One region of the Dankookia sp. P2 genome, then DNA from elsewhere that is predicted to be linked to it. Evidence: predicted binding sites of a transcription regulator. Region 1 holds the regulator's gene; the other holds the start of a gene.
The links. Region 1 encodes LexA, which represses DNA repair genes until DNA is damaged. Its sites were predicted from a motif close to TGTTCTANNTANGTTC; they were not measured.

Region 1 (4,372 bases):
CGACCGCGGGATGCGGATAGACGCGGTGCGCCTGGTGCATAAATCGGGCGGAAAGTCCGGCACCTATGAGGCCGAGTGATCATGCGAGATGAAGCTCTCCTGCTGAGATTTGCTGCAGGAGCAATAGCTTCTGAGGAAATGCGATGATCTCGGTCGAGGAAGCCCGCAGCCGTATCCTGGCCAGCCTTGCCGCCACCCCGGCCGAGACGCTGCCGCTTGCCAGCGGCTGGAATCGCATTCTCGCCCGCCCCGTGCTGTCCCGGGTCACCCAGCCGCCGGCCGACGTCTCGGCGATGGATGGCTATGCCGTCCGCGCTGCCGAGGCGCTGGTGGGGGCGAGCCTGGACGTCATCGGCGCCGCCCCGGCCGGCCATCCTTTTGCCGGGGAGGTCGGCCCGGGTCAGGCGGTGCGGATCTTCACCGGTGCCTTCGTTCCCCCGGCGCCGATGCCATCCTGCTGCAGGAGGACGCCGAGGCGACGGGCAACCAAGTGCGGGTCACCGAGAGCGTCCGCCCCGGCCGCTGGATCCGCGCCCGTGGACTCGACTTCGCCGCCGGAGAGGAATTGCTGGCTGCCGGCAAGCGCCTGACCGCCCGCGACATCGGCTTGGCCGCCGCCGCCAACCATGCCTGGCTGGCGGTGCACCGGGCGCCACGGATCGGCATCCTGGCAACCGGCGACGAAATCGCCCTGCCCGGCGACCCGATCCCGACCGGCGGCATCGTCAGCAGCAATGCGCACGCCCTGGCCGCGCTGGTCCGCGCGACCGGCGCCGACCCGCTGGTGCTGCCGATCGCGCCCGACGATCGGGACGCCATCGCCCAGGCCGCCTCCGCCGCCCGTGCCTGCGACCTGCTGGTGACCACCGGCGGCGCCAGTGTCGGCGACCACGACCTGGTCCAGGCGGCGCTCGGTCCCCAGGGTTTCGATCTGGACTTCTGGCAGATTGCCATGCGGCCGGGGAAGCCGCTGATCTGGGGCCGGCTCGGCGCGACGCCGGTGCTGGGCCTACCGGGCAATCCCGTCTCCGCAATGGTCTGTGCCGTGCAGTTCCTGATCCCGGCGATCGAGCGCCTGTCCGGCTTGCCGGGTGGGCCACCGCGGACTCTGCGCGCCCTGGCCGGGCGCCGCTGGCAGAGAACGACCGGCGATCTCGACCATCTGCGGGCGACCTTCGCGCCGGGGCCGGACGGCCAGCCCGTCGCCACCCCCTTCCCGTTGCAGGACAGCTCCATGCTGAAGGTCCTCTCGCGGGCCGAGGCGCTGATCCTGCGCGCGCCGCGTGCCCCGGCCCTGCCCGCCGGGGCGATGGTGGAAGTCATCCCCTTGGGCGATCTCGGGATTTGAACGCCCGACCTGTGGAAAACCGTTTGACCCGACGCGGAGAACCTTCGTAGAACAGGCCGACTCGGTTGCCCCTTGTTCCCGCGTGGCGGGAGGGGCGCGGCCAAGGACGGAGGCGATACGGTGCTCACGCGCAAGCAGCACGAGCTGCTGATCTTCATCGACAAGCATCTGCGCCAGACCGGCTTCTCCCCTTCTTTCGAGGAGATGAAGGAGGCGCTGAAGCTGAAGTCCAAGTCGGGCATCCACCGCCTGATCACGGCGCTCGAGGAACGCGGCTTCCTGCGCCGCCGCGCCCATCGGGCCCGGGCACTGGAAGTGATCCGCCTGCCGGAAAACATGGCGCCGCGCCGCACCGCGGAGGCGGCGCAGCCTGCCGTCCCGGCCGCAGCCCGCGACCCGGCTTTCGCGCCGAACGTCATCCGGGGCAACTTCGCCGCAAACCTGCCCGGAGTGCCGAAGACAAGCGAAGCGGCGGCGGTGCAGCTGCCGCTCTATGGCCGCATTGCCGCGGGCTTGCCGATCGAGGCGCTGCGGGACTCCGGCAACAGCGTGGAAGTGCCGGCCGCCCTACTCGGCGGCGGGGAGCATTACGCATTGGAAGTTGCCGGCGATTCGATGGTGGAAGCCGGCATCCTGGACGGCGACACGGTCATCATCCGCCGCGGCGACACCGCCGACAATGGCTCCATCGTGGTGGCGCTGGTCGACGAGAACGAGGTGACGCTGAAGCGCCTGCGCCGCCGAGGCAACTCCATCGCCCTGGAAGCGGCCAATCCGCGCTACGAAACCCGGATTTTCGGACCGGACCGGGTCCGCGTGCAGGGCCGGTTGATCGGGCTGCTGCGGAAGTACTAGCCGATCCCGGCCGCTCGCAGGAACAGGGGCGCAGCCGGAACCATCCGGTCGCCCTCGGCGCACAGGAAGGCGCCCAGCGCCGGTTCCGGAACGGCGCGCAACTCGGTGTACTCGGCACAGCCGCTCGCGGCATGGCAGGCCGCCACCTCGGCGAAGCGTGCCGGCGTTTGCAACAGGAAAGCCAGGTCGTGCACCCCAGTCGCCGCGTGCTGCACCAGGGTGATGGCGCGGCAGTCGTCGACCCGCGACCAATCGAGCCCGATTTCCTCCGCCAGCTCGGTGCGGATCTGCCCGACTGCATCGACCTGCCCATCCCGCACGGCGCCGGCATCGACACTGCCGGCGGGCGGCGTCTGCCAGAGCCCGGCCTCATAGGTCGCGCCAAGCTGGCGACGGCCGAACAGGATGCCGTCCGGCATCCGTAGCACGCCACAGACCGCGAGCGGTCTCACCCCAAGAGCCGCGGCCAGCACCGGGTCGGCATAGGCCGCGACCGCCAAGCGGTACTCCACCAGCCGCCCGGCGATGCGTCCTGCAGCGAGACCGGTGACTGAGAAGACGCGGCCATTGAACAGCCGCCCGCGGGCCCGCACCTGCGCCGCCACCCAGGCGGCCTCGATCGCCGGCTCCAGCCCCGCGGCGACGTCGACCGTGCCCGGCAGCAACTCCACGGCGATGTCGGATGCCACTGGCATCGCGCGGTATCCTGACTGCATCTGCGCTGTCTCTACTCGATGGTGGCCGGCGGATCCTGGGATGGCGTGCCGCGCGGCACCGGGACGGACGGCACCCAGGGCCGGGTGCCGCGCGCGGCACGATCGCTCAGCACCCGCACCCCGCCCGGCTCCAACCAGATGGCATGCGCGCCGTTCCGCCAAACCGCAAAGCGGTCCACCACCTGCGCGGCGCAATGTCCGCGCACCGGCTCGGCCGAGACCACCAGCGCTGCGGCGGCGCAAGCCTCCGCCGGCGCAGCGCCGCGCAGCAGCACGGCGGCGGGTGCATCCGGCGCCGGCTGCAGCACGCAGGTCCCGGTGGTGCAGGCGATCCCTTCGGCGCTGAACCTTCCGGCCTTCGGCAGCAACGTGTCCCCGGTCGCCCCATACAGCCGCGACCAATCTCCTCGTGTCAGCCCGGAAGCCCCGGCCAGCTTCTGGACCGCCAGCCCCTGCCCCGCCCGCAGCCCGATCAGCCGCGCATCGGCCGAGACCAGGATGTCCGGCGGCCGCTGCCAAGCGCCACTCGCCAGGCCGAGCAGCAACAGCGGCACACCTAATAATCGCCAGCGCGCGCGCCACAGGCAGAGCCAGAGCGTACCAAAGGTGCAGAGACCGAGGCCCCAGGCCGGGATCGGCGGCACCGTCAGCGCCGCGCCCGGCCAGTCGGCGACCCAGCGGGCGATGGCCAGGATGCCCTCTACCCCCAGCCCATCGGAACCAGGGCGAGATCCTCCAGCCCGAAGGGCATCAGCGCCGCCGCCGCCATGCCGGCCGGCATCACCAGCGCCGAGGTCAGCGGCACCGCCAGCGCATTGGCCGCGACGCCGTAAAGCTGCAGCCGGCCGAAATGGTGGAGGCCGAACGGCGTCGTCGCCGCACCGGCGAGCACCGAGGTCGCAAGCACGCCGCAGGCCGCCAGCGCCAGCCGCTGACGCCAGGCGCCACGCCCCGGCTTCGGCAGATGCGGCCGCAGCGCGTCCCAGCCGGCGATCAGGGCGAGCACCGCGGCGAAGCTCATCTGGAAGCTGGCGCCGAGCACCGCCGCCGGTTGCAGCAGCAGCACTGCCGCGGCAGCAAGGGCCCAGGCGCGCAGGCTGAGGGCCCGCCGCCCCGTCAGCAGCGCCAGCGTCGCCAGCGCCGCCATGGCGAAGCTGCGCTGCATCGGCACCGCGCAGCCGGTCACCAGCAGGTAGAGCCCACCGACCGTGAGCGCGCCCAGCGCCGCGATCGCCTTCCCCGACAGCCGCAGCGCCACCCACGGAAGCAACGCCAGTAGCCACCGCAGCAGCCCGAAGCTGAGCCCCATGACGATCGCGATGTGCAGGCCGGAGACACCGAGCAGATGCGCCAAGCCGCTGTCCCGCATGGCGCTGAGATCAGCCACCGGGATGGCGCTCTGCCCACCGGTCAGCAGCGCTGCGGCGACCGCGCCGGCGGCGCCGGGGATGGC
Region 2 (4,372 bases), 2.2 Mb from region 1:
GAGCGGGCGGCGCCGCTCCAGCGCCGCGGCGTGGCGGGCGAGCATCTCGGTCGCGTCCATGGGCTACTCCCCCAGCAGGGACTTGCGGGGGGCGGAGGGCAGCGCCTCCAGCACGCCGCGGGCGGAGGTGGCGATGGTGCCTTCCAGCCCGCGCGCGACCCGGTCGCGGGCCGCGGCCCGGGCGGCTTCGCCCTGCTGCTCGGGCGGGGGCGGGGCGATGGCCGGCGCGGGCGTTGGCGCCGGCGGGACGACGACCGGCTTCGGGGCGCGGAACAGGCCACCCATGCGCGTCACCTCGATCTGTTGGGGATGCCCTGCCCGAAAGCCCGAAGGCCCGCCCCCCGGTGGAAGGGGAGCGGGCCTTCGGTGAGGTCGGGGAGGGGATCGGGAGGATGCCACCGGGCGCAGATCGCCCGTTGACGAGAGGAGGATTAACGCGGAGCCGTACCAAGTGTCAAGATATTTTTCCTATTGTTGGCGAGGCGGCGGAACAGCCCCCAGGGCGTCACCGCGAAGGGCGTGCCGGCGCCCAGCACGGCCCGGCACAGCGCCACGCAGGTGAAGGGCGAGAGCGGCGGCAGCAGCCGCCAGCGCGGCCTGCCGGGGGCGAAAGGACCGCAGACCGCAGATCCGGCGCGACGGTAGAAGCCGGGCAGGTCGAACTGCGCCGGCACCTCCAGCCGCGCCACCACCAGCCGTCCCGAGAGCGGGTCGAGCACGGTCCAGCCAGTGGCATCCGCCAGCACCGCGAAGCAGTGGCGGAAGCCCGGGCGCAGCAGGCGCAGCCAGGGCTGGTCCGCCCTGCCGCCGAAGACGATGAAGGCGCGCTGCCCGGCCTCCGCCGCGCGGCGATGCGCCGGCCGCGCCGCGGCGGTCACCGCAGCTTGCCGGGAAACGCGATGATATCAGCTGAATCCTGCATCGGCAGCGAGGGACCGTCGACGATGCCCTTCACCCGCAACGGCCAGTCGAGCCGCGCCATCGCCTCGCGCCACAGCCGCGCGTCGCCGCCCTCCCGCGGCGCGCGCGGATCGGGCGCCTGCTGCCTTTCACCCCAGATCCGCAGGATGCGCGCATGCTGCAGGTCGATGCGGCGCTGGCGATAGAGGCGGTCGAGAACCTTCACCACGTCGTCCGGCTCGCAGGGGCGCTGCACCAAGCCGGCGCCGGAGACGATGCGGGCGCCGTCGCGCCGGGCGATGAGCGCGGCCATCGTCCAGAACCAGGCTTCCTCCGCGTTGCGAAAGGCTTCGGTCCGACCGCGCGGGGCGGTGGCGGCGGGGCGGGGGAGCGCGGTGTTCGGGGGCGTCATCGGGGGGATTTTCCTCTCTCCTGGCGTGAACATTTTAGGAACATATCCGCGCGAGGATGGCAGAGGCAAGCATAAACAAGGAAAATTAGCCTATTGCACTCTGACTCCGCACCTAGGATGTTATCCCCATGATTCACAGCATGAACGGGCCGGCCGGATGCCGGGCAGGAACGACGCCATGACGCATGAGGATATCTGGCGGGCGCTCGACGCGCTGGCGGCCGAGAACGGGCTGTCCGCCTCCGGCCTCGCCCGCAAGGCCGGGCTCGACGCCACCGCCTTCAATCCCTCGAAGCGCATCGGCGCCGATGGCCGGGCACGCTGGCCCTCCACCGAGAGCGTGGCGAAGGTGCTGGCGGCGACCGGGGCGGGGTTCTCCGACTTCGCGTCCCTGGTCACCGGCGTTGCGGCGCTGCCGCGCGGCGGGCGCGGCCTGGCGGGGCGGCGCATCCCGCTGATCGGCCTCGCCCAGGCCGGCGGCGAGGGTTATTTCGACGATGGCGGCTACCCCGTCGGCGGCGGCTGGGACGAGATCTCGGTGCCGGAGATCGGCGACCCCAACGCCTATGCGCTGGAGATCTCGGGCGAGAGCATGGAGCCGGTCTTCCGCGACGGCGACGTAGTCATCGTCTCCCCCGGCGCGCCGGTGCGGCGCGGCGACCGCGTGGTGGTGCGGACGCAGAAAGGGGAGGTGATGGCGAAGGAGCTGAAGCGGCAATCCGCCAAGCGGGTGGACCTGCGCAGCCTGAACCCGGCGCATCCGGACTACAGCTTCGAGATCCCGGAGATCACCTGGATGCACCGGATAGTCTGGGCGACGCAGTAGGACGGGACTGCAAGGCCGGGGAGGGGAAAAGTGTTCCCTCCCCAAACCCCTTCCTTCCCTCTTGTGAGTCGTCACCCGCTGCGCGGCGGGTGCCAGAGTCAGAAAAAATAGATGGGGGGTCTGGGGAGAGTACCTTCTGCCGGGCCTTCTTCAGGCCGCCCGGCTCCGCTCCAGCTCTTCCGCCGCGCGCCGCATCTCCGGCGGCAGCAGCGGCCGCAGGCTCTCCAGGTCCCGCTCGGCGCGCAGCGCCAGGTAGCAGGGCCGGTCTTCCTCCCGCTGCCGCAGCGGCACGGCATGCAGGCCGATATCGGCATAGACCCTGAGGTAGTCGGGCCCGACGCGCCAGAATGCAGCATCCACCCCTGCCCGTTCGCAGAGATCGCGGAAGCGCCAGATCGCCGAGATAGCATCCTTCCGCTCCCCCGCCGGGTCGCCGAGCGCCAGCCAGACGCCGTCGCGCTTGAGGAAGGCAAAGCCGGCGCGCTCGCCCTCACCGAAGACCGCGCCATCGGCCTCCCGCGGGGCCAGCCCGCCGAGCGTGGCGATCCGCGACCGCGTGGCCGCGTCCCAGGCCAGCGGCGCGAAGCGCGCCGGCCGCAGCAGCCGCACCATGCCGACCAGCAGCAGCACGCCGGTCAGCCCTACGGTGAACCGAAGGCTGTCCGGCGCGAGCTCGGAGAAGACCACCCCCCACCAGGCGGTCTCCGAGACGCGCCCGCCATAGGATACCAGCGCCAGGGTGATGCCGCAGGCGGCGACCGCGGTCAGCGGCACCACGGCTTCCGGCGAGAGCGGCTCCCGCACCAACCGGCTGTCGCGGTAGAAGGCGGCGCGCAGGCTGGCGACCAGCCCGGCCAGCAGCAGGAAGGCGCCCCAGAGCCACCAGGCCTCGCCGCGCACCCAGCCGATGGCGGCGCCGTTCAGCAGGAGGAACAGGCTGAAGCCCCAGGCGATGGTCAGCCGGCGCATCAGCCCATAGGCCATGACCAGCAGCAGCGACCCCACGACCGAGGCGGCAAAGTGGGAGGCGAGGGCCGCGGCATGGCCGGCCCATTCCTCGATGATCGTCCCCTTGGTCGGCAGCGCCCCCAAGAAGATAAGCAGCGCGCCGGCGAGCGCCACGAGCGAGGCGATCGCCGGCACCTCCAGCGTCTCGCTCCCCGCCCGAGCGCGGTGACCCGCTGCAGGATGTTGCGGCGCTGGCCGAGCTTGAAGCCGACGAAGAGGGTGCCGGAGATGAACAGCGGGATGATGTAGTAATACAGCCGGAAGACCAGCAGCGCGCCGATCACCTCGGGCGCCGGCATGTAGGGCTGCAGGCCGAGCAGGACGGCGCCGTCGAAGACGCCGAGCCCGCCAGGGACATGCGCGGCGATGCCGGCGGTATAGGCCGCGAGGTAGATGCCGACGAAGCGCAGGAAGGTCAGCCCCTCCGCCTGCGGCAGCAGGATGTAGAAGATGGCCGCGGTGATCGCCACGTCGACGGTGGCGAGGCCGGTCTGCATCAGCGCCATGCGCGGCTCGGGCAGGTCGATCTCGTGCCCGAAGAGCCGCACATGCCGCTTGAAGCGGCTGAGCACGACATAGGTGAGCACGATGCCCCAGAGCGGCAGGGCCATGGCCTGCAGCGCCCAGTGCGGCAGGTGGGTGCCGAACCAGGGCACCACCTCCGGCTCGAAGACCAGCACCAGGCCGCCGAGCGCCATGCCGCCCAGGCCGTAGGTCAGGCTGGTGAAGCCGACCACCTTGGCGATCTCGAGCGGCGTCAGCCCCCAGGCCGAATAGAGCCGGTAGCGCACCGCGGCGCCCGACACCGCGGCGAAGCCGAGGTTGTGCGCCAACGAATAGCCGCAGAAGGAGGCAAGAAAGCGATTTCGGCCAGGAGACCGGCCGCCCGGCATAGATCGAGCCCAGCTTGTCGTAGACCGCCAGCACCAGGTAGGCGAGCACGGTGAAGCCCGCCGCCTTCCACAGCGCGCTGGCCGGCAGCGCCGCCATGGCGGTGCGGATCTCGGCCACCGAAAGGGTGCGGGATCTGCGCTGGACGACGAAGATGGCGGCGACCAGGAGGACCACGCCGAAGACCGCGGGCCCGTTCCGGCGCAGCCAGGCGAGGCGGGGGCTCACGCGGCAGGTGCCTCACGCGCGAGCGCCGTCTCGATCAGCCCGATGGTGCCGGGGATGCCGTAGAGCGCGACGAAGCCGCCGAAGCGCGGGCCCTCCTGGGCGCCGAG

Region 2: a site for LexA is predicted at 1,340-1,355, ahead of ACQ86J_RS14810 (S24 family peptidase). Genes of this name have one in related genera too.

The regions. Positions count from the first base shown of each region.
Region 1 is NZ_CP192581.1:250,572-254,943, forward strand. Features, by position in the region: gene moaC (cyclic pyranopterin monophosphate synthase MoaC) at 1-79, shown strand, start outside; partial or broken gene ACQ86J_RS01395 (molybdopterin molybdotransferase MoeA) at 144-1,348, shown strand; gene lexA (transcriptional repressor LexA) at 1,469-2,203, shown strand; gene ACQ86J_RS01405 (hypothetical protein) at 2,200-2,898, opposite strand; gene ACQ86J_RS01410 (hypothetical protein) at 2,931-3,563, opposite strand; gene ACQ86J_RS01415 (ComEC/Rec2 family competence protein) at 3,620-4,372, opposite strand, start outside.
Region 2 is NZ_CP192581.1:2,473,251-2,477,622, reverse strand. Features, by position in the region: gene ACQ86J_RS14830 (portal protein) at 1-60, opposite strand, end outside; gene ACQ86J_RS14825 (hypothetical protein) at 64-285, opposite strand; gene ACQ86J_RS14820 (hypothetical protein) at 432-878, opposite strand; gene ACQ86J_RS14815 (hypothetical protein) at 875-1,312, opposite strand; gene ACQ86J_RS14810 (S24 family peptidase) at 1,491-2,138, shown strand; gene ACQ86J_RS14805 (phosphatidylglycerol lysyltransferase domain-containing protein) at 2,289-3,221, opposite strand; gene ACQ86J_RS14800 (hypothetical protein) at 3,107-3,979, opposite strand; partial or broken gene ACQ86J_RS14795 (lysine--tRNA ligase) at 4,262-4,372, opposite strand, start outside.